Regions from separate parts of the Streptomyces sp. NPDC056161 genome, predicted to be linked through region 3. Evidence: riboswitches for the same ligand, from Rfam matches in the RefSeq annotation. Region 3 holds a riboswitch; each other region holds the start of a gene.
What was found. Region 3 has a riboswitch for cobalamin ahead of ACFC09_RS06695 (CbtB-domain containing protein). Riboswitches for the same ligand answer to the same signal wherever they lie in the genome.
Positions count from the first base shown of each region.

Region 1: it holds a riboswitch for cobalamin, as region 3 does, so the genes downstream of both, ACFC09_RS11730 (prenyltransferase/squalene oxidase repeat-containing protein) here and ACFC09_RS06695 (CbtB-domain containing protein) in region 3, are expected to answer to the same signal.
Region 2: it holds a riboswitch for cobalamin, as region 3 does, so the genes downstream of both, metE (5-methyltetrahydropteroyltriglutamate--homocysteine S-methyltransferase) here and ACFC09_RS06695 (CbtB-domain containing protein) in region 3, are expected to answer to the same signal.
Region 4: it holds a riboswitch for cobalamin, as region 3 does, so the genes downstream of both, ACFC09_RS24150 (cobalamin biosynthesis protein) here and ACFC09_RS06695 (CbtB-domain containing protein) in region 3, are expected to answer to the same signal.

Region 1 is NZ_JBHJUV010000010.1:64,589-72,396, forward strand. Features, by position in the region: gene ACFC09_RS11710 (ECF transporter S component) at 1-505, opposite strand, end outside; gene ACFC09_RS11715 (ABC transporter ATP-binding protein) at 502-2,421, opposite strand; gene ACFC09_RS11720 (CbiQ family ECF transporter T component) at 2,459-3,529, opposite strand; gene ACFC09_RS11725 (SCO2322 family protein) at 3,970-4,626, opposite strand; gene ACFC09_RS11730 (prenyltransferase/squalene oxidase repeat-containing protein) at 4,623-5,873, opposite strand; cobalamin riboswitch at 6,000-6,131, opposite strand; gene ACFC09_RS11735 (MBL fold metallo-hydrolase) at 6,371-7,432, opposite strand; gene ACFC09_RS11740 (aldehyde dehydrogenase) at 7,670-7,808, shown strand, end outside.
Region 2 is NZ_JBHJUV010000012.1:93,190-100,997, reverse strand. Features, by position in the region: gene ACFC09_RS13670 (MgtC/SapB family protein) at 1-356, shown strand, start outside; gene ACFC09_RS13665 (hypothetical protein) at 353-631, shown strand; gene metE (5-methyltetrahydropteroyltriglutamate--homocysteine S-methyltransferase) at 672-2,990, opposite strand; cobalamin riboswitch at 3,200-3,369, opposite strand; gene ACFC09_RS13655 (DUF1345 domain-containing protein) at 3,591-4,223, shown strand; gene ACFC09_RS13650 (histidinol-phosphatase) at 4,515-6,221, shown strand; gene ACFC09_RS13645 (hypothetical protein) at 6,218-6,841, shown strand; partial or broken gene ACFC09_RS13640 (DUF4132 domain-containing protein) at 6,961-7,365, opposite strand.
Region 3 is NZ_JBHJUV010000005.1:56,712-64,519, forward strand. Features, by position in the region: gene ACFC09_RS06680 (SDR family NAD(P)-dependent oxidoreductase) at 593-1,345, shown strand; gene ACFC09_RS06685 (LysR substrate-binding domain-containing protein) at 1,692-2,597, opposite strand; gene ACFC09_RS06690 (enoyl-CoA hydratase/isomerase family protein) at 3,021-4,097, shown strand; cobalamin riboswitch at 4,155-4,296, shown strand; gene ACFC09_RS06695 (CbtB-domain containing protein) at 4,333-4,554, shown strand; gene ACFC09_RS06700 (CbtA family protein) at 4,577-5,329, shown strand; gene ACFC09_RS06705 (hypothetical protein) at 5,463-6,050, opposite strand; gene ACFC09_RS06710 (histidine phosphatase family protein) at 6,251-6,832, opposite strand; gene ACFC09_RS06715 (hypothetical protein) at 7,070-7,303, shown strand; gene ACFC09_RS06720 (GNAT family N-acetyltransferase) at 7,587-7,808, shown strand, end outside.
Region 4 is NZ_JBHJUV010000026.1:63,264-71,071, forward strand. Features, by position in the region: gene cobN (cobaltochelatase subunit CobN) at 1-3,386, opposite strand, end outside; gene ACFC09_RS24145 (cobyric acid synthase) at 3,383-4,894, opposite strand; gene ACFC09_RS24150 (cobalamin biosynthesis protein) at 4,891-5,832, opposite strand; cobalamin riboswitch at 5,930-6,074, opposite strand; gene ACFC09_RS24155 (hypothetical protein) at 6,451-6,672, opposite strand; gene ACFC09_RS24160 (anion permease) at 6,704-7,808, opposite strand, start outside.

The DNA of each region.
Region 1 (7,808 bases), on a different contig from region 3:
AGCCCAGGACGAAGCCGAAGCCGGGGCCGAGGACGCGTCCGCTGAGCACCATCAGGAAGAACATGGGCTCGATCCCGGCCGTGCCCGCGCCGATCGGCCGCAGCGCCGCCCCGCTCGCGGCCAGCACGCCCAGCATGGCCACCGCCTTCGGCCCGAGACCCGACTCGGAGATCGCCGCGGCGACCACCGCGAGCAGCAGCACCAGCAGCCCCGCGAACAGCCACGGCGCGTCCTGCGCGTGCGCGCTGATCCGGGAGGCGGGCGGCGCGAGGAAGGGCCAGCCGAAGGCGACCACGCCGACCGCGCCGACCAGGACGAGCGCGGCGGCGGAACGGGGTCCGAGCCGGACGGCACGGGCCTGGGGGGTCGCCGGAGCCGACGGTGACGGTGACGGTGACGGCGATGGCGTTGATGACGGCGTTGATGACGGCGATGGCGACGGTGACGGTGGCCGGGGCGTGGCGGCGTTCGGCCGCGGTGGCCGGTCCGTGGGGTGGTCGGTCATGTCAGGGCCTCCCGTATCTGGGCGACCGTGAGCCATTCCTGCGGCGCGAGGATCTTGGTGACCTGCGGGGCGAAGGACGGCGAGGAGACCACGATGCCGGCGGTCGGGCCGTCGGCGATCACCTCCCCGTCGGCGAGCAGTACCACCCGGTGCGCCAGCTCGGCGGCCAGCTCCACGTCGTGCGTGGCCAGGACGACGGCGTGCCCCTCGGCGGCGAGTCCGCGCACCAGCACGACCAGGCGGGCCTTGGCCGCGTAGTCGAGGCCGCGGGTCGGCTCGTCCAGCAGGAGCAGCGGCGGGCGGGCGGCCAGCACCACGGCCAGCGCGAGCGCCAGCCGCTGGCCCTCGGAGAGGTCGCGCGGATGGGTGTCGTCGGTGATGCCCGGCAGCAGTTCGGACACCAGCGCACGGCAGGTTCCGGGTGCGGCGCCCGCGTCCTGGTCGGCGGCCGCGCACTCGGCGCCGACCGTGTCCGCGTACAGCAGGTCGCGTGGTTCCTGCGGGACCAGGCCGACCCGGCGGACCAGCTCCCGGGGCGGGGTGCGGTGCGGGACGGCACCGCCGACCCGGACGCTGCCCGCGGTCGGCGCGACCAGTCCGACCAGCGAGCCGAGCAGCGTGGACTTCCCGGCGCCGTTGCGGCCCATCAGGGCGACGATCTCCCCGGGCCGGACGTCGAGGTCGACCTGCCGCAACGCGTCGATCCGCCCGCGCCGCACCGCCAGCGCCCGTACCTCGGCGACGGGTACCGGGGCGGTGCCGTCGGCGTTCTGAAGGGGTGCGGGGAACCGTCCGGCCGACCAGGAGGGCGCCGCGGCCGGGCGACGGCGCAAAAAGGCCCTGCCGACCGAGCGCCGCACCCGACCCGGCGTCCGCGTACGCCCGCCGGTACGCGCGCCGGACCCGGGAGCGGGCGGACCCGCCGGGGTGGCGTCGGCGTCAGGGGCAGGTACGGGGGCGGCAAGGGCAGGGACCTGGGCGTCAGGGGCAGGGACCTGGGCGTCAGGGGCAGGCGTCGGTGTCGGGCCTGGGGGCGAGTCCCGGCCCGGGTCCGGACCGGGGTCCGGGGCCGGGGACGGGTGGGAATGGGAAGGGGCGTGACCGGCTAGGCGGGTGCGCAGGGGAGCCGCCCTGCGGCGGGCGTCCCGCACCGTCAGGGGGAGCGGGCTCCAGTCGGCCAGCCGGCCCAGGTCCACCACCGGCGGGTACACCGGCGAGACGGCCATCACCTCGGCCGGGGCGCCGAGCACGGGCGCGGCGCCCGGCGCGGGCAGCAGCAGCACCTGGTCGGCGTACTGGATCACCCGCTCCAGCCGGTGCTCGGCCAGCAGGACCGTTGTGCCCAGATCGTGGACCAGCCGCTGGAGCACCGCGAGGACCTCCTCCGCGGCGGCCGGGTCCAGCGCCGACGTCGGCTCGTCGAGGACCAGTATCCGGGGGTGCGGGGTGAGCACCGAGCCGATCGCGACCCGCTGGCGCTGGCCACCGGAGAGGGTGGCGATGGGCCTCTCCCGCAGATCGGCCAGCCCGAGCAGGTCCAGGGTCTCCTCCACCCGCCGCCGCATCACGGCCGGGGCGAGCCCCAACGACTCCATCCCGTAGGCGAGTTCGTCCTCCACCGTGTCCGTCACGAAGTGCGCGAGCGGATCCTGGCCCACCGTGCCGACGACGTCGGCGAGTTCGCGCGGCTTGTGGGTACGGGTGTCCCGGCCCGCGACCGTGACCCGGCCGCGCAGGGTGCCGCCGGTGAAGTGCGGGACGAGGCCGCCCACCGCGCCCAGCACCGTCGACTTGCCGACGCCGGACGGGCCGACGAGCAGCACCAGCTCACCCTCCGGCACCTCGAAGTCCACGCCTCGGACGGCCGGTTCGACGGCACCGGCGTACGTCACGCTGACGTCCTCGAAGCGGATCACGAGGGCTCCTTGGGGATCACGGCGGCTCCTGCGGGGATCACGACGGCTCCTTGGGGACCACCAGGGCGGGCAGCAGGGCGAGGAGTACGGCCGCCGCCGGCCACAGGGGCAGCGCGGGCGCGGTGAGCGGGACGACCCCCGGATCGAGGGCGGCCGGGTCGCGGGCCGCGGCGAGGGCGAGCAGCGCGGCGACGGCGGCACCGGACCCGGTGACCAGCCAGGCACGGGCGTTCCACGGGTCGGGCCGGTACCGGGTGCGCGGCGAGCGTCGGCCGCCCAGCCGCAGCCCCGCGAGGGCGGCGACGACCCCGGCGAGCAGCACCGGCAGCCCGTAGCCGCCGCCCGCGGCGGTCAGCAGCCCGTACGTTCCCGCGCACACGCCGAGCAGACCGCCCAGGGTCAGCCCGGCGGTGGTACGGCGGACGGCGACGGGCACGTCGGCGGTACGGCCGTAACCACGCGCGTCCATCGCGGCGGCCAGCGCGACGGAACGCTCCAGGGCGCCCTCCAGGACCGGCAGACCCACCTGGAGCAGCCCCCGTACACCGCGGTCCGGGCGGCCCCGCAGCCGGCGGGCGGCCCGCAGCCGCTGTACGTCGCTGATCAGGTTCGGCGCGAAGGTCAGCGCGACGACCACGGCCACGCCGATCTCGTACAGGGCGCCCGGCAGGGACTTGAGCAGCCGGGCCGGGTTGGCGAGGGCGTTGGCCGCGCCCACGCAGATCAGCAGCGTGGCCAGTTTCAGGCCGTCGTAGAACGCGTAGACCAGCGACTCGGCGGTGACCCGGCCGCCCAGCCGGATGCCCTGCGCCCAGTGCGGGAGCGGGACTTCGGGGAGGGTGAGGAGGACGTGCGTGCCGGGGATCGGGGAGCCGAGGACCACCGCGAAGACCAGGCGGACGACCAGCACGGCGAGCGCGAGCTTGGCGAACGCCGTGTAGGAGCGGGCCCAGGGGGCGGTGCTGCGATGGGTGGCCACCACATAGCCCGCCGCCGCGACGAGCAGCCCGAGCAGCAGCGGATTGCCGGTCCGGCTGGCCCCGACCCCGAGCCCGATCGCCCAGCCCCACCAGGCCCCGGGGTGCACGACCGTACGGGGCCGCCGCACCGTGCCGCCCGCGCGGGCCGCGGCCACCCGGCCGCCGCGGGCCGGCCCCTCGGCGGCCGAGGGGCGCCCGTTGCCGTCGCCGTGCGGGGTGCCGCGTGTGTTGCGGTGTCTGTGGGTGCTCGCGTGGTCGGCGCGGGGTGCGGGCCGGCGGGGGGTGTCGTTTCCGGTGTCGTCCGGGCCGTCGGCACCGTCCGGGTGGTCGTCGGCGGGCGGGCCACTGGTGTCGGCCGCGCGGGGTGCGGGCCCGCGACCGGTGGCGTCGGGCGCGTCCGTGCCGCCGGTGCCGTCCGTCCCGTTCCCGGAGCCCGTCCCGTTCCCGGAGCCCGTCCCGTCGGCGGCGTTCGTCCCGTTCATCCCGTTCGGACCGTTCGGATCGTTCGGACCGGCTGGGGCTGCGGGCGGCGACGGCTCGTGGTCGTGGCCCTCACGCATGGCGGTGCCTACGCATCCCGGCGCCGTCGGGCCTGCCAGAGTGCCGCCGCGCCCAGCAGGACGACCGCCGCCCCGCCCGCCCACGGGCCGAGCGACGGCCCGTTGCCGCCGTCCTCGCCCGCCGTCGGCCGCTTCGCGGCGCTCGTCGGCTTGTCGTCCGTGGCCGCCACCTGCTCGCCGCAGCCCTTCTCCGGGTAGCCGGCGATGGCGCACAGCAGGGCGTTGGAGTCGTAGCGCAGCGGTCCGGCGACCGCCGCCAGGCCCTCGGCCGTCGTCGCGTCGGGTGCCAGTACCGCGCAGGCGGTCCGCGCCTTCGGCGGTGTCTCGGCGCCGGGCGCGTCCGCCGCCGTACCGAAGTCGATGACCAGTGCCACCCGCTTGTGGCCCGCCCGAGCGGGCGTGTGCGCGCAGATCTCGGCGAAGCGGGCCGTGCCGCGCGGATACGTCGCGTCGGCGGAGTCCTCGCTCACCGCGAACCGGAAGCCCTGGACGGCGCCGTCGGCGGGGCGGGCCAGCGACGGACCCTCGGTGGCGTACGTCCACCGGTCGCCCGCGCGGTCCCAGAAGGACCAGTAGCGGTAGCCGACGGCCTGCGCCTGGCCCGCGCCGCCCCAGAACAGGAGCGCGGCCAGCAGCAGGAGCACACCGCGGCGCGGCCCGGTCACAGGTGCTGCCGCTTCCTGCGGCCGCTGAGCAGGAAGCCGATGCCGACGCCCGCGACCAGGCCGGTGCCGATGATCCACCAGACGCCGGTGCCCGAGCCGCCGTCGTCCTTCCGGTCCGCCGCCTCCGGGCCGTCGCCCGATTGCGCCTGCCCGGCCGCCTGCGGTGCCGGGCCGGTCGCGCCCAGCGCCCGCACCAGGTCCGTACCGCCGAAGTCGCGCGGGTCGGTGCCGGTCGCGTGCGCCGCGAAGATCAGCTGAGCGTACGCGGCCGGTCCGTTCTGCTTCGCCCAGGCCGCCGCGTTCTTCTCCAGCCACGCCAGCGGCTTCGCGGCCCGGTCCGCCCCGCCCTGCGCGGCGAGCGCGACCACCGCGTCGGCGGTGTTGCCGTAGTCGGGCTGTTCGGGGGCGCCCGCGAGGGCGGAGGTGAGGTGGCCGTCCTTGGCGACCGCACGGGCGAGGTAGGCAGCGCCGTCGGCCGCGGCCTGCTCGGGGGTGGGCTTTCCGGTGGCGGCGCAGCCCGTGCCGGGCGCCCCGCTCGAAGCGTCGCCCGCTCCGGCCGCCTTCGCGGCGAGGCCCGCGCCCAGCACGCCCACCACGGCCGCCGCGGTGGCGTCCGCGTTGGCCGTCAACGCGCCCTTTTTGTCCGGCTGGTAGGCGAAGGCGCCTCCGTCGTCGCCGGAGCAGGGCAGGGCCAGTCCCAGCAGCGCGTCGTACGGCGAGCGGCCGTCCTTGACCACTGCCGCGGGCCGTTCGCCGGCCGCCACGAGCGCGCCGACGACGACGCCCGTGGAGTTCGCGTCGCTCGCGCCGCCCGGCGTGTACCCCCAGCCGCCGTCCTTGTTCTGCACCGACTTCAGCCAGGTCACGGCCTTGCCGACGGCGCTGTCGTGGCCGCCGGTCGCGGTGAGGGCCTGGACGGCGGCGGCCGTGCTGTTGGTGTCGACCGGCACCTTGGCGTCACAGGCCCGCCCCGGATCGGCGCGGAACGCGGCGAACGCCCCGTCCGCGCACTGCTGTCCGGCCAGCCAGTCCACGGCCTTGGCGGCGGGCGTCACGGACACGGTGCGCTGGGCGAGCAGCGCCAGCGACTGGCGCCAGACGCCGTCGAACTTCGGGTCGGTGGCGCCGTACAGGCCGGACGGGAGCACCGTCGACGGGGACGGCGAAGGGCTCGCGGCCAGGGCGGGTGACGCGGCGGCGAGCACGCCGACGGCGGCCAGGACCGCTGCGCTGCGGCGGACGTTCATGCTCGGCGGGTGCCTCTCTTCGCGGGTCGGTTCGCGAGGAAGCCGGGCAGCACGGGACACCCCGGGCGGCTCGGCCCCGTAAACCTCGACGGTGCCGTGCGCGGGCGGATGCCGACGCACCTGAGCCGGTCACGTTCCGTCCGGGGCAGTCCGGCTCACCGGGCCTCGACGGCCGGTTCACGGTTGCGGGTCAGCGCCGGAATTGCACCGGCTTCCCCCCGTACGGGTGTGATGACGACCCAGTCACTCTACCGGCCCACCTCCGGACCCCCGAGGGGTGGCCGCGACAGAGGGCCGGGCGATGGGGCGAAGGGGGGTGCGGGGTGCGGGAACACGGTCCGGGGAAGCGGCTCGGTCGCGTCGTCCGGAAGCGGTCGGGGAATGCGGTCAGGTCACGCGGTCCGGGGTAGCGGTCCGGGGTAGCGGTCCCGGCACGCGGTCCGGGGAAGGCGCTCCCGTCACATGGCCCGGTCACGCCGTCCGGTCGTACCGTCCGCTCACGCCGTCCGGACGTACCTCAGCGGGTCGGTGCCCGGCACCGGTTCGGCTCGGCCCTGCTTCACCAGGCGGCGCAGATGGGCCTCTGCCTCCGCGGCGGCGATGTTCCGGGAGGGGTGCGGGATCTGGGGCCAGGGCCGGTTCCACTCCATCCGCTCGGCCAACTGCCAGGGCGTGAGCGGTTCGACGAGTTGGGTCAGCAGGCCGGCCAGCCGCTCCTCGTGGTGCGCGAGCAGTTCCCGTACCCGGGCGGGCCCGTCGGTGAAGGCGTACTGATGGGCCGGTAGCACCTCGGCGGGGGCCAGCCGGCCGACGCGTTCCAGGGAGTCGAGGTAGTCGCCGAGCGGATCGATGGCCTCCGCCAGGTTCTCGGCTCCGTGCGGCCCGGCCCCGCCCCCTTGGGCGGAGGGGTCCTCGTACAGGCCGATGTGCGGCGTGATCTTCGGGAGCAGGTGGTCGCCGGAGAACAGCCGGCCGTGTCCCGGCAGCCCGGCGGGGTGCGCCTCCTCCAGGTGCAGACAGACGTGACCGGGTGTGTGCCCCGGCGTCCAGACGGCGCGCAGTCGGCGGCCGGGCAGGTCCAGGAGGTCGCCGGGGACGATCTCGCGGTCCGGGAGGGCGGGCGGCCGCCGTTGCAGGGCGCCCGGTGTGCGCAGGGCGGCCAGGTGTTCCTCCGGGGCGCCGGTCGCGGTGAGTTTGGCGCGCATGTAGTCGAGCCAGCGCTCGGGGCGGGCCTTGCGGTTGCGCCGTACCACCGCGGTGTCGGCCGCGTGCATCGCCACCCACGCGCCGGACGCCTCGCGCACCTGGCCGGACAGCCCGTGGTGGTCGGGGTGGTGGTGGGTGATGACGACCCCGTGGATCTCCGCCACCGAGGTGCCGCAGGCCGACAGGCCGGACGCCAGCGTGTCCCACGACGCCGGGTCGTCCCAGCCGGTGTCGACCAGTACCGGGCCCCGGTCGGTGTCCACGACGTACACCAGTGTGCGGCCGAGCGGGTTGTCCGGTATGGGCACCGCCACGGACCGCACACCGCCACCGTGATCGAACGTCTCCGCCATCATGGCCTCCCCGGCCCACTATAACTAGAACCGGTTTCATCGGTTGCCCCGGGCGCCCGCCGATTCCGGAAGCCGGTGGCCGCGCGCCGGGCGCGGTGTGGACGGGGGCCGGTCGAGCCGGTGGTGCGGGCGGGGTTCCGGCCGGGCCGGTGGTGTCCTGCCGTGGACTAGTTCGAGGAGACCTGGTATCCGTTTCTGATACAGCGTCAGAAATCGTGCCGCAGGAGGCAGTCGGCCATGACCGAGCTCGTGGAACACGGACAGCTGTTCATCGGCGGGGAGTTGACCGATCCCCTGGGCGGGGACGTCATCGAGGTGATCTCCCCGCACACCGAAGAGGTCATCGGCCGCGTCCCGCACGCCTCGCCGGCCGATG
Region 2 (7,808 bases), on a different contig from region 3:
ACGTCCGCGCGCTGCTCACCCAGGCCCTCACCGGGGACGGGCTGGCCCCCACCGGGCTGCGGGTGCTGCGCGACGGCGAGGACACCACCGCGCTGCGCGCCGGTGTCTGCGTCACCGGCGACCCCGCGCGCAGCCTGGAGCGGCTCATCGCCCGGCTCTCCCTGGAGCCCGGCGTACGGGACCTGCACTGGCACCTGGACCACAGCCCCCTCGACACGGACCACAGCCCCCTCGACACGGACCACGGCCCCCTGGACACACGCCGTGGCCCCCTCGACACGGACCACGATCCCCTCGACACGGAACGGAGTTCTCTCGGCACGGAACGGGAACGACGGGAGGCGAGAGCGGCATGAACGACCTCGACACACTGAGCGCACGACGCACCGTCCGCAAGGCTGCCCGGCGCCTGGCGGAGGACGCCCCGAAGCTCGTCGTCGGCTCCGCGGGCGCCTACCGGGCCGGCCTCGCCACCCGCGCGGCCGAACTGCGCAGGGCCGTGCTCCTCGCCTGGCTGAGCGGCGTGCCCGAGCGCGTCATAGCCGCCGACGGCGGCCTGTCCCCGAGCCTCGTCCACGAGTGGATCTCGGCCGGGAACCCGCCCGGCGAAGCGGCCGACGGACCGGGGTGAGGCACGACGCCCCGCCCCGGCCCGGACCGGGCACCGCCGGTCAGGACGTGGCCGGCTCACCCCGGACGGCGCGGGCGGCGGCGACCAGGTTCTCCAACGAGGCGCGGGTCTCCGGCCAGCCACGGGTCTTCAGACCGCAGTCGGGATTGACCCACAGCCGCTCGGCGGGGATGGCCCGCAGGCCGTCGCGCAGGAGTTCGGCGGTCTCCTCGGCGCTCGGGACGCGCGGGGAGTGGATGTCGTACACGCCGGGTCCGGCCTCGCGCGGGTAGTCGTGGGCGGCCAGCTCACGCGCGACCTGCATGCGCGAGCGGGCCGCCTCCAGACTGATCACATCGGCGTCGAGGTCGTCGATGGCCTGCACGATGTCACCGAACTCCGCGTAGCACATGTGGGTGTGCACCTGGGTGTCCGGGCCCACCCCGCCGGTGGTGAGCCGGAACGCCTCGGTCGCCCAGTCCAGATAGGCGGCCCGGTCGGCGGCCCGCAGCGGCAGGGTCTCGCGCAGGGCGGGCTCGTCGACCTGGATCACCGGGGTACCGGCCGTCTCCAGGTCGCCGACCTCGTCGCGCAGGGCGAGGGCGACCTGCCGGCCGGTGTCGGCGAGCGGTTGGTCGTCCCGGACGAAGGACCAGGCGAGCATGGTGACCGGGCCGGTGAGCATGCCCTTGACGGGACGGTCGGTCAGGGACTGCGCGTAGGCGGTCCAACGCACGGTCATGGGGTCCGGGCGGGAGATGTCACCGGCCAGGATCGGCGGGCGGACGTAGCGGGTGCCGTAGGACTGGACCCACCCGTGCCGGGTGGCGAGATATCCGGTGAGCCGTTCGGCGAAGTACTGGACCATGTCGTCGCGTTCGGCCTCGCCGTGGACGAGGACGTCCAGGCCGGTCTTCTCCTGGAAGGCGATCACCTCCCGGATCTCGGCCTTGATCCGCTCCTCGTAGCCGGCGTCGTCGATCCGGCCGGTCCGCAGGTCGGCGCGGGCGGTGCGCAGGTCGGCGGTCTGCGGGAAGGAGCCGATGGTGGTGGTCGGCAGCAACGGCAGGCCGAGGCGGGCGCGCTGGGCCGCCGCCCGCACCGGATACGGCTGGTCACGGCGGGCGTCGGCCCCGGTGACCGCCGCCGTGCGGGCGCGCACGGCCGGGTCGCGGGTGAGGGGCGAGGCCGCCCGGGAGGCGAGGTCGGCGCGGTTGGCGGCCAGTTCGGCGGTGATGGCCGCCGTGCCGTGGGCGAGGCCGCGGGCCAGCGTCACCACCTCCGCGGTCTTCTGACGGGCGAAGGACAGCCAGCGCAGGAGCTGCGGTTCGATGTCCCGCTCGACCGACGCGTCGAGCGGGACGTGCAGCAGGGAGCAGGAGGGCGCCACATCGACCCGGCCGGCCAGACCGAGCAGCGTGCCGAGCGTGGCGAGGGACGCCGCCAGGTCGTTGACCCAGATGTTGCGGCCGTCGACGACGCCGGCGACCAGGCGCCTGCCGGGCAGTCCGCCGACGGCGGCCAGCGCGTCGAGCTGAGCGGCCCCGCGCCCGGTGAAGTCCAGCGCGAGCCCGTCGACCGGCGCGTCGGCCAGCACGGGCAGGGCCTCGCCGAGCCGGTCGAAGTAGGAGGCGACCAGCAGTTTCGGCCGGTCGGTGCGACCACCGAGGGCACGGTAGGCACGTGCGACGGCGCCGAGTTCGGCCGGCGTGCGGTCCTGGACGAGGGCGGGCTCGTCGAGCTGCACCCACTCGGCGCCGGCCGCCCGCAGGTCGGCCAGGACCTCCGCGTACACCGGCAGCAGCCGGTCGAGGAGGGTCAGCGGATCGAAGTCCGCCGCGACACCCGGCGCGGGCTTGGCCAGCAGCAGGTAGGTGACGGGGCCGACCAGCACCGGCCGGGCCGCGAGGCCCAGGGCGAGGGCCTCCGTCAGCTCCGCGACCTGCTTGGCCGAGTCCGCCGCGAACACCGTGTCCGGGCCCAACTCCGGTACGAGGTAATGGTAGTTGGTGTCAAACCATTTGGTCATCTCCAGCGGCGCCAGGTCCTGGGTGCCACGGGCCATGGCGAAGTAGCCGTCCAACGCGTCCGCCGCGACGGCGGCCCGGTGGCGGTCCGGGACCGCGCCGACCATGACCGTGGTGTCCAGGACGTGGTCGTAGTACGAGAAGTCACCGGTGGGCACTTCGTGGATGCCGGCCTCGGCGAGCTGCCGCCAGGTGGCCCGGCGCAGTCCGGCGGCGGTGGCGCGCAGCGCGTCGGCGCCGACGCGGCCCGCCCAGTAGCCCTCGACGGCCTTCTTCAGTTCCCGGTGCTGTCCCTGACGCGGGTAGCCGTACACGGTGGCGCGTGCGCCCCCGGCTGTGGGCTCGGTGGTCACGGAGATCTCCTTCGCGAGACGATTCCCTGAGGTCCCGGCGACGGGACGAGAGCGCGAAGGGGTGCCGGAGGGGACGGCACGATCACGCGTGGCAGCGTGTGTTCGTCCGCCTGGCCTCACTCCCCGGACGGTGTCCGGAGGCGTCCCCGACCCGCCCTCGGGGTCACCGGGATGTCCGCGCACGAGTGGTTCGCGCGCGGGCAACGGGCAGGTCTTCGGACTCGCGGGCACGTCTCGTCCGTACGAAGCACAGAGCCGTACGAGACTCCTACTGGCCGTCGCTTCCCAGGCCCGGTACATCGGGCCCAGTGCGTATGACGGCGGTCGTTCCCGCTCACCGCTGCGGGGCAGTCCCGGATTTCCACCGGGTTCCCTCTTACGACGCGCCCCGTCCGGCTGACGGGGGCGAACCAGCTGCACGGGCCAGCCTACGGGGCGGGCCGCCGTCGCGTCCGGTCGCGTCCGGCATTCGGATGGCGGACCTGCCCGCGCCGCTGCCCGACGAGCGCCGGACGGCATCCGTCCGTACCCGGGTGTGCCTTCCGCCGCACGGCCCCGGCTGCCCTCGGGGCGGCGCCCCGGCCGCTACTGTTGCGGCCCATGGGTGCACGGTTGCCGCTCTCGGCGGTCTCCCGGCTGTTCGGATCGACGGCCGGCGGCGCGGTCGTCGGCGTGGCCGTCGGGCTGCCGACCGACCTGCCGCTCGGGCTTCTCGCCGGCATCGCGGCGACGGAGACGTTCTTCGTGGTGGTGGGCTGGATCGTGCTGTGGCCCCTGGACGCCGAGGAGACCCACCGCAACATCCGCCGCGAGGACTTCCGCCCGGTCCTGGAGGAACTCGTCGTGGTCGTGGCCGCCCTGTGCGGGCTGCTCGGCATCGTGCTGCTGCTGGCGTTCGGCAAGTCGGCCGACGGCCATGCCGCCGCGGTCGCCGCGCTCGGCGGGGTCTTCATGGCCTGGGCGGCCCTGCACCTGATGTACGCGACGCGCTACGCCTACCTCTACTGCACGGCGTCCGGCGGCATCGACTTCAACTCGGACGAGCCGCCGGCGTACCGGGACTTCCTGTACTTCAGCTACAACCTCGGCATGACCTACCAGGTCTCCGACACCAGTGTGTCGAGCTCGACGATCCGTGCGGTGGCGCTGCGGCACTGCCTGCTGTCGTACGTCTTCGGCACCAGCATCCTGGCCACCGTGATCAACCTGGTCGTCGGGATCGTCTCGGGCTGACTGGCGTTCCCGTGCCGTACCGGACGGTCCTGCACGGCCCGCCCGGTGATGCCGATGGCCGAAAACGATGTGAGGGCGGCCGGTCGGTCGGCCGGCGGTGCGGCCCGTAGTGCGGGATCGGCCGGACCCGCCGGTGCGAGAGGCGTCGGCGCAGCTCCGGGCGGGCGCCGACGCCCGCTGCACATCCGGCCTTCTTTGCCACACCATTGCCTTGATTCCCGCCGTTTACCAGGGCTTTGCAGACTCCACACGTCCCAAGCGTGTACGTCCCTGTTGTCAGCGGGAGTTGAAATGGGCCACGGCCACAGACACGACCACGGTCACCACCACCATCACCACGGGGGCGACGAGACCACGTCCCTGCCGCCCGCGCTCGACCTGTCGGTGCCCGACGCGGAGTTGACGCCCAGCCAGCTGTCCCGGCGCTCCATGCTCCGCCGCACCGGACTGCTCGGCGCCGGCCTGGCGGCCGGCAGCGTCCTCGGCGGCGCGGGCCAGGCGGCCGCGTCCCCGGCCACGGCGGCGAACGCGTCGCACGGCTCCCGTTCCGGCGGCTACCTGTGGCTCGCCGGCGACCACCACATCCACACCCAGCACAGCAACGACGCCAAGTACCGCGTCATCGACCACGTCCGCCAGGGCAACGCGCACGGCCTGGACTGGATGGTGATCACCGACCACGGCAGCGAGACGCACGCCAAGATCGGTGTGGAGAAGGTCAACCCCGACATCGTCGCGGCCCGCGACAAGATCGGCGACACCCTGGTCTTCCAGGGCCTGGAGTGGAACATCCCCGCCGCCGAGCACGGCACGGTCTTCGTCCACCCGGGCAAGAACGAGGTCGCCGTGCTGAAGGAGTTCGAGAACTCCTTCGACGGCTCGGTCAAGAAGGCCACCGCGAACACCCCGGCCAACGAGGCGCTGGCCATCGCGGGCATCAACTTCCTCGCCGACCAGGTGCGCCGCCGCAAGGTCAAGGACGCCCTCTTCCTGGCCAACCACCCGGCCCGCAAGGGCATCGACTCCCCGCACGAGATCCGCGGCTGGCGCGACGCCGCACCCGCCATCGCCGTCGGCATGGAGGGTGCCCCCGGCCACCAGGCCGCCGGTCTGCCGAAGCCGCAGGGTCCGGGCGGCGGCCGCGGCTACTACGACGGCAGCCCCGGCGCCGACTCGTTCGCCGGCTACCCGCTGGAGAGCTACCGCACCTGGGGCGGCTTCGACTGGATGACCGCCACCGTCGGCGGCCTGTGGGACAGCCTGCTCGCCGAGGGCAAGCCCTGGTGGATCACCGCCAACTCCGACTCCCACAACGTGTACGCCGACAGTGCCGTGCGCGGCCCGAACAGCAACTTCGAGGCCAACGGCCGCTACGAGGACCCGGTCTACGGCGGCGGTCTGAACCTGACGGACGGCGACTACTGGCCGGGCCAGTACTCCCGCACCCACGTCGGTGCCTCCTCCTTCTCGTACCAGGCGGTCATGGACGGCATCCGGGCCGGCCGCGTCTGGGTCGACCACGGCGGCCTGATCAGCGGCCTGAACGCGCAGCTGCGCTCCGGGTCCAAGTCGGTCACGCTCGGCGACTCCCTGTACGTGCGCCGGGGCAACCAGGTCGACCTGGTCATCGAGATCAGCCTGGCGGGCGGCCCCAACTGGTCGCAGTTCGTGCCCACGCTGGCCCGGGTGGACGTCATCCAGGGCGACGTCACCGGACGGGTCGCGGACAAGGACGCCTTCGCCACCCCGAACACGAAGGTCGTGAAGTCCTTCGAGGTGAACAAGTCGACCGGTTCCGTCCGGCTGACCTACTCCCTCGGCCGGGTGGACAAGCCGGTGTACGTGCGGCTGCGCGGCACCGACGGCAACCGCTCCGCGGTCGGCCTGAACGGCGCCGCCGTGGACCCGGCGGGCCCGGCCATGGACGTCCTCGGCGACGCCGACCCGTGGAAGGACCTCTGGTTCTACTCCAACCCGATGTGGGTCCTTCCCGCATGACGGCATCGCACCACGTGCCCGGCGTCCGCTCCGTCATCGGGGTGGACGCCGGCACGGTCAGCCTGCGCGAGGCGGATCACCTCGTCCACCGGCTGGCGGACGGTCTCGGGCTGCCGGACGGCACCATCGCCTGCACCCATCTGGTCCGCACCGCCGACCGGCGGGGCACCACCGTCTCGTTCGCCCTGCCCGACGAGGCGGCGGCCGGGACGGTGTGGCAGCGGCTGACCGGCCTCGCCGACCCGGAGCCCGACCTGGGCGCCGTGCTCGGCGACCGCACGCACGGTCCGGTACCGGCCGCCCGCACGGCGGAGGCGGCCGTGGCCGAACACGTCCGGCGCAGCGGCGGGCGGGCCGTGCTCTATCCCGGTGCGGACCGCCTCACCGGCACCGTCACCCTGGCCGACCTGCTGGCCACGTCGGCCATCGAACGGGTCGTCGTGGTCGGCGCGCCCTTCGCCGCCGAGCCGGATCCCCGGACTCCGGTGGTGACCCAGGACCACGTACGGCCCGAGTGGCGGGACGGTCGGCTGACCCTCGCCCTGGTCCCGGCCGCGGGCGGAACACTCGCCCCCTTCGAGGTGCCCAACCCCACACCCTGCTGCGCCGACCACTCCTGACGGTTTCGCAACTGGTCCCGACCGGTTCACTCCGGCCCCGCACCGGCACCGCCCCCGGCCGCCGGTGCGGGGGAGCGGTGCCCCGCGCCCCAGGCCGCGGCGCACAGCGCACGGTCGGCCTCCGCGGCGAACTCCCGCAGCTCCTCCAGGTCGTCGAGGAGCACGGGGTGCGGGACGCGGACCAGTTCGGGGGTGATGCGCACGGTGTCCCCGTCGAGGTCGACGAGGCCGAGCCCGTGTTCGGCGTCGGCGTCCCGAAGGAAGCCCACGACCTCGCCGTCGGCCCCGGTGACGACGACGTCGCGCAGCGCGGACCGCCAGGCCGGGTCCGCCCACACCCCGGTGACGACGGCGAGCGGCACCGGCAGCGAGCGCACCATCCGCCGCTCCACGTCGGCCAGGCAGCGCTGTTCGTGCCGCTCCAACCAGCCGGCGAGCTGCCGCAGCCCGGCGACCGCGGGATCGTCCGCGAGCTTGGCCGGAACCGACTTCAGCCGCCGTCCGGCCGCGTTGCGGCACACCACCTTCCCGCCGTCGAGGGCGACCTCTTAGTCGCCCGCCGTCACCCACCCCATGTGTGCCTCCCGCACCGCATCGATCAAGTGACGGGAACATTAGGACAGGCCACTGACAACGCCCCCTCCGTCCGCCGGACCCGGTCCCGACCGGGCACCCGGTGGATCCGGCCACGGAGCAATCGCTTACCGACCCGAGGCCGGCGGCCTCGGTATGACTCGATCGAGTGAAGCCAGGGCCCCGACTGTGCAGAAGCTGTGTGCTCCCTGTCGGTGGCGCGCGGAAGTGATGTGGTGGTAACGGGAACTTGACCTTCACGAAACCTTTTCGCCAGGTGGCCGGAACGCGCCTTGTTCAGTCAACCGCACACGAACGAAGGTGGTTCGAGCACCTGAGCATCAGGAGTCACAAGCTGTGCTGCTTGGCCCGGACAACCGAACCGTCCGGGCGA
Region 3 (7,808 bases):
GGCGAGGGAGTGGCCGTGCGCGGTCGGTGCCGGCGAGAACGGCGGCGGAACGGGCGAGGATGCGGCGCCTGACTTCCATGACCCCGGTGCTCCCGGAGGCGCGCCACCCGCGGCGGGCCACAGGTGACCGGATGCGGCCGTTTTGTCGTGACCCTGGCCATCGTAGGACGGCGCCGGGGGATCCGCACAACTCGGCGAACACCTCCGCTGGCTGGACCCGGGGAAGCCATGACACGGTGGGGGGAGACCCACGCGTCGGCCATGTCGTGCAACCACGAGACCGACAGGTTCCTCCGCCCCGTGGTCATAGGTTTCGCGAAGGGCCGTCATAAGCGCCGCCTCGCGGTCCGCACGGGACCCGGCCCGCACGGCCGATCGGCGGCCCGGACCAGGACCGGTGCGCCGCGCGGCAGGCCCGCGCTTATGCAGGCCATCGGATCCGCCTATGGGCGGGGTGGAATCCCAGGAAGGGCCAGGCCCCTTGGACCTCCCGTCACCTCACGGACGAGGAGGCGGGACGACGGGCGCGGGGCAGACACCGGTCCGCCGGCCCCTCACTTTTCGATACGTTTCGATACGAAGGACGGCTGTCATGGGTTCTGTTGATCTGTCCGGGCGGGTCGCCCTGCTGACCGGAGCGACCAGTGGGATCGGCGCCGCGACCGCGGCGCTCCTCGCCGAGCGCGGTGCACATGTGCTGGTCGCGGGACGCGATGCGGCCCGCGGCGAGACGGTGGTCAACGCCATCCGGTCGAAGGGCGGCAAGGCGGACTTCCTCGCGGCCGAGTTGCGGGACGCGCAGTCGGTGCGACAGCTGGCGCGGGCGGCGATCGAGCTGGGTGGGGGCCGGGTGGACATCCTCGTCAACAACGCGGGTGTCTTCCCGTTCGGCCCGACGGCCTCGACGGCGCCGAGCGAAGTGGACACCGTCTACGACCTGAACGTGAAGGCGCCGTTCTACCTGGTGGGCGCGCTGGCCCCGGCGATGGCCGAGCGCGGTCACGGCGCGATCGTCAACGTCAGCACCATGGTCGCCGAGTACGGCGTGGCGGGGATGGCGCTCTACGGATCGAGCAAGGCGGCGCTGAACCTGCTCACCAAGTCGTGGGCGGCCGAGTTCGGCCCGCACGGGGTGCGGGTCAACGCGGTGGAGCCCGGCCCCACCCGCACGGAGGGCACGGCCGCCATGGGCGAGGACCTGGACGCGCTGGCCGCACAGGCCCCCGCCGGACGGCCCGCGTCGGCCGAGGAGATCGCCGAGGCCATCGGCTATCTGGCCAGTGACGCGGCCAGCTTCGTGCAGGGGGCGGTCCTGCCCGTCGACGGCGGCCGTACGGCTGTCTGACCCGCACCGAACGGGACGGCGGACGCCGGCGCGCATCGTCCCGCCCGGCGTCTGCCGTCCCTTGCCGCGGAACGGCAGACGTCTCCCGTCCTTTGCCGCGGGACGGCAGACGTCTCGCGTCCTTTGCCTCGGAACGGCAGGCGGTTTCGTCCGGTGTCGCGGGACGCACGACGTCCGCGTCCGGTGCTGCGGAGTGCCGGGCATCTCCGTGCTGTCCTGTCCTGTCCTGCCGCACGCCCGGCGGTTCCGCGTGGCCCCGCGAAGGCGTGCCTCGTGTTCTCGGCAGGCGCTTCCGGCGGGTGCCCGGTGTCCCGGGGAACGTAACTGAAAGTGCCCCGCGCCGCGCTCAACCGGTCGCCGGGCGGTCGAGCGCGGCGATGAACCGGCCGAGGTCGCGGCGGTGCGAGTCGGCCGGCCAGACCGCCCAGGTGCGCCGCACCAGCGGGCGCCCGACCAGGGGCGACCAGACGACATGGTCGGGCAGCGGCTGCCAGTCGGGCGGCGCCAGCGCGAAAGCCCGCCCGGACGCCACGGCGGCCAGCTTCACGTCCGCGATCAGTACCTGCCCCTGCGGAGGCTCGGGACCGAGATCGAGGCCGTGCCCGCGGAGGACCGCCGTCAGCTCGTCGTACCAGGCGGGACTGCCGGAGCGGGGGAAACCCACCCACTGCAACGCGTCGAGCGCGTCGAGCGCGTCGAGCGCGATGCCGTCGGGCCCGGCGAGTTCCGCCGCGCGCTCCGCGGCCAGCAGCACGCCCAACTCCTCCCGTACGACGAGCAGCGCGTCGAACTCAGGACCCGGCGGGCGCTCCCGCAGGAACCCCACGTCCAGCTCACCGGTCCGCAAGGACGCCAGTTGCTCCGCAGTGGACAGGTGCCTGGCCTGCACACGTGTGTCCGGATGTGCCGCCGCCAGCTCCGCCAACGCGGGATCGAGCAGGCCGGTGGGCAGCTCAAGCGGGATCCCGATCCGCAGCGCCCCACCGCCCGGACCGGTGTACCGGGTCATCACCCGCAACGCCTGGTCATGCCGGGCCAGCACCGCGCGCGCCTCCGCGAACAGCGCCGTGCCCGCCTCGGTGGCCCGTACCCCGGCGCTGCCCCGCACCAGCAACCGCACACCCAGCTGGCGCTCCAGACCGCCGACCGTCTGGGACAGGGCCGGCTGGCTCACGTGCAGCCGCCGTGCCGCCGCGGACAGCCCGCCCTCCTCCACCACCGCCACGAACGCCCGCAGCTCCCGCAACTCCATGTGCCCATGCCATCACGCCGCCGCGACCGTGTCACATCCCGAACCGGCAGGCCGGCGGACCGGCGCACCCGGTCGGCATCGCGAGCGGGCGGCCGTCCCGGCACGGAGCCGGGCAGCGCTCGCACGGGCCGCAGCCGCGGTGGCCGCGCCCGCCGCGGCCGTCGGCGGAGCACTCTCCGTGAGCGGACACCTCCGGACGGTGACGCTTTGCATTGCGCCGAGGGGGAGAGCGACGATCGAAGCCATGGCGAGGGAGCCGTGCGCATCCGGCGTCGCCCCGCCGCCACTGCGATCGGTGATCGAGTTCCGGCCGGCCCGCTTCCCGCGGAGACCTCGTCATGACCTGTGTGTCCACCACAACGCAGAAGGAACCCACGAGATCATGTGTGTCATCGAGGCCCGCGGAGCGACGGAGACGTCCGGATGACCGGCACCGAGGAACCCGTTCTGCTGCACACCGCGGGGCAGGCAGCCCACATCACTCTCAACCGGCCCCAGGCCCTCAACGCGCTGAACCACGCGATGGTGCGGCGCATCGACGAGGCGCTCACCGTGTGGGAGCGCGACCCGGCCGTCCGGATCGTCGTCATCGCCGGTGCGGGGGAGCGCGGCCTGTGCGCGGGCAGCGACATCCGCGCCGTCCACGGCGACGCCCGCGACGGGGACGGCGCCTCCTCGGCGGCCTTCTGGCGCGACGAATACCGCCTCAACGCCCGCATCGCCCGCTACCCCAAGCCGTACGTCGCCGTCATGGACGGCATCGTCATGGGCGGCGGTGTCGGCATCTCCGCGCACGGCAGCGTCCGGATCGTCACCGAGCGGTCCCGGATCGCCATGCCCGAGACCGGCATCGGTTTCGTCCCCGACATCGGCGGCACCCATCTGCTCGCCCGCGCACCGGGCGAACTGGGCGCCCACCTGGCGCTGACGGGCTCTCGGATCAGCGCTGCCGACGCCCTGGTGTGCGGGCTCGCCGACCACTACGTACCCTCCGCCGCCCTGCCGCGCCTCCTCGCCGACCTCACCCGTGCGCCCGTACGGGCCGTCCTCGCCCGCCACGCACAGCCGCCGCCGCCGAGCGAGCTGGCCGGACAGCGGGAGTGGATCGACACGTGCTACGCCGCGGGCACTGTCGAGGAGATCCTCCACCGGCTGCTCACCCACCACGACCCGGCCGCGCGGGACGTGGCGGACACCCTGCTCGGCAGGTCGCCCACCGCACTCAAGGTGACCCTGGCCGCGCTGCGCCGCGCCCGGCGGCTCGGGGCGCTGGAACGGGTCCTCGACCAGGAGTACCGCGTCTCCTGCGCGGCCCTGAGCACCCCGGACCTGGTGGAGGGCATCCGGGCCCAGATCATCGACAAGGACCGCACCCCGCGCTGGTTCCCCGGCACCCTCGCCGAGGTCACCGACGCCGACGTGGAGCGCTTCTTCGCCCCGCTCGGCGACCGTGAACTGGGGCTCGCCGGACCCGGCGGAGGCCCCGAAGCGGCCCGGTGAACCGGGCCCTTCGCCGCGAGGCCGAGATCGTCTCGGGCGGATGCGGTCTTGGCCCGGCCCGCGCCGCGCGGTACGGTCTGTGCGATATCGACGACGGTACGACGGAAGCCGGTGGGAATCCGGCACGGTCGCGCCACTGTATGTGAGGGCCCCCGGGCCGCTCGTGAGTCAGACCCGTGACTGTCGTCCAGTGCACCACCGAGATGGGACGCGAGCTCCCAGAGGAGGTCCTGCCATGGCGCAGACCGTCGCCCGGCCGACAGCCACCACTCCGGTCGTCCCCGCCAAGGTACCGCTCAAGGCGATAGCGCCCTGGGCGGTCTTCTTCGGCCTGTTGATGCTGATCCTGCTGTACTTCGTCGGCGCCGAGCAGGGCGCCACCTCCGTGTTCAGCGGCACGGACGTCCACGAATGGGTCCACGACGCCCGCCACCTGCTCGGCTTCCCCTGCCACTGACGCGAGGGGACACCGCACGCCCATGAACTCCGAAACCGTACGGAACCTTCTCGTGCGGGGCATGCTCGCCGGCCTCGCGGCCGGTGTACTCGCCCTGATCGTGGCCTACTTCCTCGGTGAGCCGAGCGTCGACAAGGCGATCGGCTTCGAGGACGCCCACGCCCACGAGCACGAAACGGAGGTCGTCTCCCGTTCCCTCCAGTCCACCGCGGGGCTCGCCACCGGCGTCCTCGTCTACGGCATCGCCTTCGGCGGCATCGCGGCGCTCGCCTTCTGCGTCGCCCTCGGCCGCGTCGGGCGCTTCGGCCCCCGGGCGACCGCGCTGCTGCTGGCGGGCTGCGCGCTGCTCGCCGTGTACGTCGTGCCGTTCCTGAAGTACCCGGCCAACCCGCCGTCCGTCGGCGCTCCCGACACCATCGGCAAGCGGACCGCCCTGTATTTCCTGATGATGCTGCTCGGCGTGCTCCTCGCGATCGGCGCCGCGATCCTCGGCAAGCGGCTCACCCCGCGGCTGGGCACGTGGTACGCCACCGTCACGGCGGTCGCCGCGTTCGCCCTCGTGATCGGACTGGCGTATGCGTTCCTGCCGTCCGTGAACGAGGTGCCGGCGGGCTTCCCGGCCACGCTGTTGTGGCGGTTCCGGCTGTCCGCCCTGGCCGTCCAGGCCGTCCTGTGGGGCGGATTCGGTCTGGCCTTCGGGGAACTCGCCGAGCGGCTGCTGCATCCGAAGCCCGCGACGGCCGCGGCCGGCAAGGCGGTTCCGGCCGCGCGTTGATTCCGCGAACCGGGCACGTGACCGACGACGCTCCCGTGCCCGTTGGGGAAGTCCGGCTTTCCGAACCCAACGGGACCGGAGACCCGTCGGTCTCCGGTCCCGCCACGCACTTCCGGCCTCAGCCGCCCCTCGCCTATACCGGCCAGTGGTAGCCCAGAGAGGAGTTCACGGCGACCGCGTAGGTGAGATACATGAGCCAGCAGCCGGTCAGGGTGTGGAAGAGTCCGTAGATGCGCTCGGCCGGCTTGACGCCGATCACGGTGAAGAAGTGCCAGAAATAGACGGCGAAAAGGCCCAGGAACAGCAGGCCCACCGGCCAGTCACCGACTCTGAAGAAGATGGTGGCACCCATCGCGGACACCACCAAGTAGGCGATGCACATACCGGCGTTGGTACGAGGCTCATTTCCGCGATAACGGTTGATGCCGAGCGCGAACCAGTGGACGCCGTACACGGAGAAGGCCAGCGCGGCCATGTACAGCGGCGGTGACTTGGTGAAGACCTCGAACCAGGTCAGCCCGATGAACAGGATGAGCCCCGCGACGAACTGGCACAGACCGGGCATCATCACGCCCCAGACACCGAGGGCCCGATCCGTCGATTCGCTCTTTTCGGGATATCCGAACAACTCGTGCGGTCCGTAGATCAGATATCCGGTGCCGAGGCCGAAGAATCCGAGCGCCAGGGGTGGAAAGGCCGACGGGTCGAACGTCAGGTCCATGTTCTCCTCCTTCGAAGAAGAACTGAAGAACGAGCGTGGGCGACCGTCGCACGAGGCCCACGAGCCGTCGGTCTCCGCGTGCCGTGCAGCCGTCAGGAATACGTACCCGACACGAGCGTGCGGCAGGTCACACGCGCTTCGAAGATTTTTTCACGGGCCCGCTCCGCCCGCCACTCCAGCCGCTGTCGGGCCTCCAGCCGCTATCCGGCCTCCGACCGGGCGAGCGGGTGCCCCAGCCGGACATTCCAGCGGCCGGCCCGGCCGCTCAGCTCGGTCGCTGTCAGCGGGGCGACGTCGAGGCGCCAGAAGGCCACCACGGGCATGCCCAGGGCGTGGACGACGGCCGCCCGTACGATCTCCGGTTCGACCACGGCGAGCGTACGGCCGTCCGTGCCCGCCACGGCATCGAGCCAGCCCGCGACCCGTCCGCACAAGTCCCGCACCGACTCACCCCCGTGCGGCGCGGAGCCCGGGTCGGCGAGCCAGCGGCCCACGGCCTCCGGCTCGGCGGCCCTCACCTCCTCCAGCGTGCGCCCGCGCCAGCGCCCCACGTCGAGACCCGCCAACTGGGCCGCCACCGCGGCGTCGAGGCCGAGTGCCGCGGCCGTCTCCCGGCAGCGCACGCCGGGCGAGGCGAGGACGCGGGCGGCGGAGGGCAGCGTCCGGGCCGCCGAACGGGCCTGCTCCGCACCGCCGTTGTCGATGGAGCCGCCGTCGTCGAAGCGGGCCTGCCGCAGCGAGGCACCCATGGCGGCGGACACGAAGAACACCCGAGTGGTCACGCGATCTCTCCTGCTCGTGCCGTCATGGGGTTACCTCGTGCCGTCCCGGGGTTACGGGGGCGACCGGGTACGGCACACATGTGGTCGCGAACATAGCAGCCGGCCCCACCACGCGGTGCCGGGTGGAGGACGGCACCTGCCGTGTGCCCCGCTCGCTCCAGATGCAGCCGCAGGTCTCCCCTCGCAAGCTGGAAGGGGGGAACAACCCGATGTCGAAAGGCGAAGAAGGTGTGAGCCATGCGCAGCCGAACCGTACGAGTCATGGGCGCGGGGGTCACCACGGCGCTGCTGGCCGGTGGAGCTGTCCTCGCGGGCGTGGGTACGGCCAGTGCGGCACCGACGTCCTCGATCACCACCGAGACTGCCCGAGAGCACTGCAAAACCGTGTCCGGGCACTGGGTGACCGTTGAGCACAACGGACACAAACAGAGGTTCTGGGTGTCCGAGCACCAGGTCTGCTGGAGGAGGTAGCTCCCCGATGAGGGTCGGCCTCCCCGGAGCCCGGCCCTCAACCGCGGCTGCCGCCCGCCGCGTTGCGGCGCGGACCACATGTCGTGCAGGACCCGTACCCGACCGGTGGTAATGTGACGGTCGGTATGTACGCCTTCCCGGCCGGGCTTCGCCCCGCCAGGGAGGCTTTTTTCATGCCTGTTCCTGCCTGGACGCGATCCGCGTCGGTCCCGCGCCCACCGGGCGGCCGATCCCGCCCGTGTCGGGCGCCGGCCCCCACCTCCCCCTCCGACCTGGGAGATTCATGCCCGACGTATCCGTACGCCTCGCCGATGCCGCCGACCGTCCTGTCCTGGAACGCCTCTGGCTGATGTTCCGCCACGACCTGGCCGGACTCTCCGGCGTCCTGCCGCAACCGGACGGCACCTTCCGCAGCGACCGGCTGGACGCGGCACTCACGGACCCCGGCTGGGCTCCGTACCTGCTGGAGAGCGCCGACCGTCCCGTCGGACTCGCCTTCGTACGC
Region 4 (7,808 bases), on a different contig from region 3:
GCCGCCATCTCGAAGGCGCCCTTGTAGCCGTGCCGCCGCATGGCCGCCATCCAGCGCGGGTTGACGACCCGGGCCCGGAAGACCCGGTGCGTCTCCTCGCCGAGGGTCCGGGTCCGCACCTGGTCCGGCACGGCCGAATCGCCCACGTACGCCTCGGGACCGGTGCCCGTCAGATGCCGCACCATCGCCACCATGCCGCCGTGGTACTGGAAGTAGTCGTCGGCGTCGACGAGGTCGTGTTCGCGGGTGTCCACGTTCTTCGCCGCCACCGCGATCCGCCGGAACGCCGTCTCCATGTCCCCGCGCGCCGCCCGCCCGTCAAGACCGCGCCCGTAGGCGTAACCGCCCCACACCGCGTACACCTCGGCCAGGTCCGCGTCGCTGCGCCAGTTGCGGGCGTCGATCAGCGGCAGCAGCCCGGCCCCGTACGCGCCCGGCTTGGAACCGAAGACACGGGCCGTCGCGCGCCGCCGGTCCCCGTGCTCGGCGGTGTCCTCGTCGGCGTGCGCCCGGACGTAGTTGGCCTCGGCGGGCTCGTCCAGCTCGGCCACCGCCCGTACCGCGTCGTCGATCAACCCGACGACGTGCGGGAACGCGTCCCGGAAGAAACCGGAGATCCGGACCGTGACGTCGATGCGCGGCCGGCCCAGCTCGGCCGGCGGGACCACCTCGAAGCCGGTCACCCGCCGCGACGCGTCGTCCCACACCGGGCGGCAGCCCAGCAGCGCCAGGATCTCCGCGATGTCGTCGCCCTGGGTGCGCATCGCGGACGTGCCCCAGACTGTCAGACCGACCGACTTCGGGTAGCCGCCGGTGTCAGCCAGATACCGCTGCACCAGCGAGTCGGCGAGCGCCTGCCCGACCTCCCAGCTCAGCCGGGACGGAATGGCCTTGGGGTCGACGGAGTAGAAGTTGCGGCCGGTCGGCAGGACGTTGACCAGACCCCGGGTCGGCGAGCCCGACGGGCCCGCCGGGACGTACCCGCCGTCCAGCGCGTGCAGGATGTGCCCGATCTCGTCGGTCGTCCGCTCCAGCCGCGGTACGACCTCGGCGCAGGCGAATTCGAGCACGGCGACCGCGTCCGCGAGGCCGGTGCCCAGCACCTCCCGGACCAGCGGCGCGCACGCGGCCGTGGCCCAGTCGCGGGCCTCCATGCCCTCGGCGAGCCGCCGGCACAGCTGCTCCAGCAGATCGACGGCGTCGGAAGCCGTCCGGGCCGGCCCCTCGACCAGGTCGGTCAGCTCGGCCGGCACCTTCAGCGGCGCGCCCGGCTCGGCCAGCAGCTCCTTCTCGCTGAGCCCGAAGTGAGCGGCGAGCGAGGCCCGCAGGCCGGGCAGCGCGTTCGCCCGGCCGCCCCACACCTGGGCGGCGCGCAGCACGGCGAGGACCAGGTTGACGCGCGGCCCGCCCACCGGGCCGCCGCCCAGCACGTGCAGGCCGTCACGGATCTGCACGTCCTTGATCTCGCACAGGTAGCCGTCGACGTGCAGGACGAACTCGTCGAAGTCGGCGTCCTCGGGCTGCTCGGCCACGTGCAGGTCGTGGTGCAGCTCGGCCGCCTTGACCAGCGTCCAGATCTGGGCCCGGACGGCGGGCGCCTTCGCCGGGTCCAGGTCGGACACCAGCGCGTACTCGTCGAGCAGTTGCTCCAGCTTGGCCAAGTCGCCGTAGGTGTCGGCGCGGGCCATCGGCGGCACCAGATGGTCGACGACGGTGGCGTGCCCGCGCCGCTTGGCCTGGGTGCCCTCGCCGGGGTCGTTGACGATGAACGGGTAGACCAGCGGCAGGTCGCCGAGGACGGCGTCCGGGGCGCAGCCGGCACTCAGGCCGAGGCCCTTGCCCGGCAGCCACTCCAGCGTGCCGTGCTTGCCCATGTGCACGATCGCGTCGGCGCCGAAGCTGTTCTCCAGCCAGCGGTAGGCCGCCAGGTAGTGGTGGGACGGCGGCATGTCGGGGTCGTGGTAGATCGCGATCGGGTTCTCGCCGAAGCCCCGCGGCGGCTGGATCAGCACGACGACGTTCCCGAACCGGAGCGCGGCCAGCACGATGTCGTCGCCGTCCACGTACAGACCGCCCGGCGGCTCGCCCCACGCCTCCAGCATGGCGCGGCGCAGCTCCGGGTCGAGGGTGTCGAACCACGCCCGGTAGTCGGCGAGCGGCACCCGCGCGGGCGCGGCGGCCAGTTGCTCCTCGGTGAGCCATTCGACGTCGTGGCCGCCGGCCTCGATCAGCCGATGGATCAGCTCGTCGCCGCCCGCGGGGTACTCGGTGAGCGAGTAGCCGGCCGCGCGCAGGGCGTCCAGCACCCGCACCGCCGACGCGGGCGTGTCCAGGCCGACCGCGTTGCCGACCCGGGAGTGCTTGGTCGGATAGGCGGTGAAGACGAGCGCGATCTTCTTGTCGGCGTGGGGCTTGTACCCCAGCCGCGCGTGCCGTACGGCGATGCCGGCGACGCGGTCGGCCCGCTCGGGGTCGGCGACGTACACCGGCACGTCGTCCGGGCCCTGCTCCTTGAAGGAGAACGGCACGGTGATCAGCCGCCCGTCGAACTCCGGGATGGCGACCTGCATCGCCGCGTCCATGGGGGACAGCGCCGCGTCGGACCCGTCCCAGGCGTCCCGCGACGAGGTGAGGCACAGCCCTTGCAGCACGGGCACGTCAAGACCGGCGAGCGCCCCGACGTCCCAGGCTTCCTCCTCGCCGCCCGCCGACGCCTGCGAGGCGTGCGTGCCGCCCGCGGCGAGGACGGTCGCCACCAGCGCGTCGGCCCGGCCGAGGATCTCGTACAGACCCGCGTCGGCGTCGCGCAGCGAACCGCAGTACACGGGCAGCGCGTTGGCGCCGCGCGCCTCGATCGCGTCGCACAGGGTGTCCACGAAGGCGGTGTTGCCGCTCAGTTCGTGCGCCCGGTAGAAGATCACGCCGACGGTCGGGCGGCCCTCGACGGCGGCCCGCTCGCCGTGCACGCCGTACTCCGGCATCGTCCGCGGCCCGTCGAAGCCCTCACCGGTCAGCAGCACGGTGTCGGACAGGAACCGGGCGAGCTGGGCGAGGTTGTCGGGCCCGCCCTCCACCAGGTAGCGCAGCGCCTCGGCGACCACACCGGACGGCACGGACGACTCGGCCATCAACTCGGCGTCGGGCACGCTCTCGCCGCCCAGCAGCACGGTCGGGACCCCCGACGCCCGCAGCGCGGCCAGCCCGTCCTCCCAGGCCCGTTTGCCGCCCAGCAGCCGTACGACGGCGAGGTCGGCCCGCCGCAGCAGCGCCGGCAGTTCCTCGGCGACATCGATCCGCGTCGGGTTGCCGATCAGATAGGACGCGCCGCAGGCACGTGCCGCCAGCAGATCGGTGTCGGCGGTCGACAACAACAACACTGTGCTCATGCGGGCGCTCCCGGTGGAATGAAGGGCAGTCCTGGCGGCGCGCCCGACTCGATGAGCCGCCACAGCGCGTCCGTGTCCGCGTGCTGTTCGATCAGGTCGCCGAGCCGGTCGAGCTGCTCCTCGCGCAGCGCGGCGAACGAGGTGTCGGGCGCCGGTACGAAGCGGCGCCCCGCGGCGGCGGCCACCTCGCGCAGGAACGCCCGCCGGAAGCCGTCCGACTCCAGCGAGCCGTGCCAGTGCGTGCCCCAGACCGCGCCGACCCGGCAGCCGTCCAGGAAGGGCTCGCCCCCGGTGACGTCGGCGACGCCGTGATGGATCTCGTAGCCCTCGACCCGCTCACCGAACGCCTCGCCGACGGGCCGGGCGAGGGTCTTCTCCCGGGCGAACCGCACCCGGACCGGCAGCACGCCCAGCCCGCTCACCTGCCCGGCCCGCGACTCGACCGCGTCCTCGATGTGCTCGCCGAGCAGTTGGAAGCCGCCGCAGACGCCGAGGACGGGCCGGCCTTCGCGGGCCCGGTCGCCAAGCGCCTCGGCGAGCCCGCGCTCCCGCAGCCAGGCCAGCGCCCGGACGGTGCCCCGGGTCCCGGGTACGACGACGAGATCGGCGTCGGCCAGCTCCTGCGGCCGGTCCACGAACCGTACGACGACGCCCGGTTCGGCGGCCAGCGCGTCCACGTCGGTGAAGTTGGACATGAGCGGCACCGCGCAGACCGCGACGCGCAGCACGTCCTCGCCGACCGGTGCGGCCGGCGCCGACTCCCGTACCGCGCCCCGCAGGGAGACGGCCACCCCGTCCTCCTCGTCGATGCCGAGGCCGGGCCGGAACGGCAGGACGCCGTAGGCGGGCCGCCCGGTCAGGCCGCGCAGCATGTCGAGCCCCGGCTCCAGCAGGCCGACGTCCCCGCGGAACTTGTTGACGAGGAATCCGGCGACCAGCTCCTGGTCCGCGCGGGACAGCAGCGCCACGGTCCCGAAGAACGACGCGAAGACACCCCCGCGGTCGATGTCGCCGACCACCAGCACGGGCAGCCGCGCCTTGCGGGCGAGGCCCATGTTCACGATGTCGGTCCGCCGCAGGTTGATCTCCGCCGGGCTGCCCGCGCCCTCGCAGATCACCACGTCGTACGTGTCCCGCAGCGTGGCGAGGCAGTCGAGCACGGTTCCCAGCAGCCGCTCCTGGCGTCCGCCGTGGTACCCGCGCGCGCTCATCTCGCCCACCGGCCTGCCCATGAGCACGACCTGACTGCTCTGCTCCCCGCCCGGTTTGAGCAGGACCGGGTTCATCAGCGCGGTCGGTTCGATCCGGCACGCCTGGGCCTGCATCGCCTGGGCCCGCCCGATCTCGGCGCCCTCGCGGGTGACGAACGAGTTCAGGGACATGTTCTGCGCCTTGAACGGCGCGACCGCGACGCCCTGCCGCACCAGCCACCGGCAGATCCCCGCCGTGACCACGCTCTTGCCCGCGTCGGAGGTGGTACCGGCGACGAGCAGCCCACCACCGCTCATGACGTGCGCCCCCGCACGGCCAGCCGCGCTGCGGTCGTGACGCCGAGCGCGAGCAGCCCGACCCGGCGGGACAGCCGTACCGCACGGTCGATGTCCGCGGCGGCGACCTCCCGCCCGCCGCCGTTGAGCACGGGCCGGTGCTCGACCCGTCCCCCGTACGACAGCGTCCCGCCCAGCCGCACGTCCAGCGCCCCGGCGAAGGAAGCCTCCACGGGGCCGGCGTTGGGGCTCGGATGCCGGTGGGCGTCGGCCCGCCAGGCCCGCACCGCACCCCGTGCGTCCGGGCCCGAGACGGCGGCGAGCACCGCGGTGAGCCGTGCCCCCGGCCAGCCGGCGACGTCGTCGAGCCGCGCGGCGGCCCACCCGAACCGCCGGTGCCGCGGCGACCGGTGCCCGACCATCGCGTCGAGGGTGTTCACCGCACGGAAGGCGACGAACCCGGGCACCCCGCCCAATGCCCCCCACACCAGCGCCCCGACGACCGCGTCGGACGTGTTCTCGGCCACCGACTCCACGACGGCCCGCGCGATCCCCTGGGCGTCGAGGGCCTGCGGATCCCGTCCGCACAGATGCGGCAGCCGGGCCCGCGCCGCGGTGACGTCCCCCGCGTCGAGGGCCCGCCGGACGGCCTGGGCCTCCCGGGCGAGCGAAGTCCCGCCCACCACCGCCCAGGTGACGGCCCCGGTCAGCGCCACGGAACCGGCGGGGGAGGCACGCACGGCCCGCCGGGCCAGCGCTCCGAGGCCCGCGGCACCGCCGACGCACACGGCGGTGTACAGGGCTCCCCACCCCCGGTGGTCCCGCCACAGCACCCGCTCCGCCGCGCCGGCGGCACGCCCGAACCCGGCGACCGGATGTCCGTGGCGCGGATCGCCCACGAGCAGATCGCCGAGGAGGCCGAGAGCGGCGCCGTACGCGAAGACGCGATCGGCACGCACCGGTTCAGCCGGCCGTCGGGTCGGGAAGCGACCTGGTGCTGTATCTCAATCCGCAGCCGAGCATGGCGATATGTCCTCACTCAGGGTGTCCACGCCCTGGTTCGACGAGACCGGCGGCGAGAGTTCCTGGCTCCCGGGGAAGTCCTTCCCCGGTGACAGTGGCGGGACCGCGCCGGATTCGCACCGGCTTCCTCTCCTGCCGCCGTACATGGCTCCGGAAGTCCACCACGCCCCCCGAAGAACCGTCAACCAGCCGCTGACCTGCAAGGGAAGAGTGTGCCCAGCCTCATACCGAGACGACTCCCCCGGATGGGCACGCGGGGAACCACGCAAAACCCACGACGCACGCGCGGCGGACTGATGACGCGATCCCCGATAGGGGCGCGGGGAACTGCGCAAAACCGACGACGCACGCGCGGCCGAGCAACGACGCGATCCCCGGTAGGGGCGCGGGGAACTGCGCAAAAACGACCACGCACGCGCGGCTGAGCAACGACGCGATCCCCGGTAGGGGCGCGGGGAACTGCGCAAAAACGACCACGCACGCGCGGCCGAGCAACGACGCGAACCCCGGTAGGGGCGCGGGGAACTGCGCAAAACCCCCACGCCCCGAACCACTCACCCCGCGATCAAAAAGATCCCATACCCCACAGCCGCGGCGCACGCCACAAAGCAGGCGTACGCCCCAGCCAACGCCACCCCCGCGGAACCTCCCCGCGCAACGGCCCGTTCACGGCGCGACAATCCGGCCACCCCGAGGGTGAACAGCCCCACGAGCGCCACGGTGACCCCGAGGCTGACGCCGAAGACGGAACCGAGAGCCGCCCAGTCGATGTGCATGGTGTCCATGGTGATGCTTCTTCCTCGCGTCTCAGACGGCGGCACTCGGCGGCGGCCCGGCCGGATCGGCGGCGACGGGCGCGGCCGAGGCGACCGCAGCGGCCGGCCCGCCCGCCCCCGAGGGCGAACCGGCGGAACCGCCGGAACCCGCGGAACCGGCGCCGATGGTGGCGGACACCACACCGACCGACTCGACCACAGCGGCGGGCCCAACCGGAACGGCCGGCCCAACCGGAACGGCCGACTCCCGGGTGCCGTTCACCTCATTGACGTTGCTGTGGTCCACGACCTCACGCCGCGAGACCCGCCAGATCCCCACGGCGGAGCCGACCAGGCAGACGGCCACACCCGCGGTGCCCCAGTCACCCAGTTCCGTGACGACTTCCGCGAGCGCACCGACGAGCGCGGCGGCCGGCAGCGTCAGCGCCCAGGCGACGCACATCCGGCCGGCCGTCGACCAGCGCACCACCCCGCCCTTGCGGCCCAGCCCCGCGCCCATCACGGAACCGGAGACGACATGCGTGGTGGAGAGCGAGAAGCCGAGGTGCGAGGAGGCCAGGATGGCGGTCGCCGCGCTGGTCTGGGCGGCGAAGCCCTGCCGCGGCCGGAGGTCGGTCAGTCCCTTGCCCATCGTGCGGATGATGCGCCAGCCGCCGAGGTAGGTGCCGAGCGCGATGGCGAGACCCGCGGAGAGGACGACCCAGGTGGGCGGGTTCGAGCCGGGGGCGATCGCACCGCCGGCGATCAGCGCCAGGGTGATGACGCCCATGGTCTTCTGGGCGTCGTTGGTGCCGTGGGCCAGGGAGACCAGACCCGCGGAGGCGATCTGGCCGGCCCGGTAGCCCTTCTCGGCGGCCTTGCCCTCCGCGGCGCCGTCGAGCGAGTACGACAGCCGGGTGGCTAGCAGCGCCGCCACCCCGGCGACGAGGGGCGCGGCGAGTGCCGGGACGAGGACCTTGGTGACGAGCACGTCGCCGTGGACGGCGCCCGTGCCGGCGGACGCGACGGCGGCGCCGATCAGACCGCCCATCAGCGCGTGCGAGGAGCTTGAGGGCAGACCCACCAGCCAGGTCAGCAGGTTCCAGAGGATCGCGCCCACCAGGGCGGCGAAGATGACCTCGGGGCGGATGCCGCTC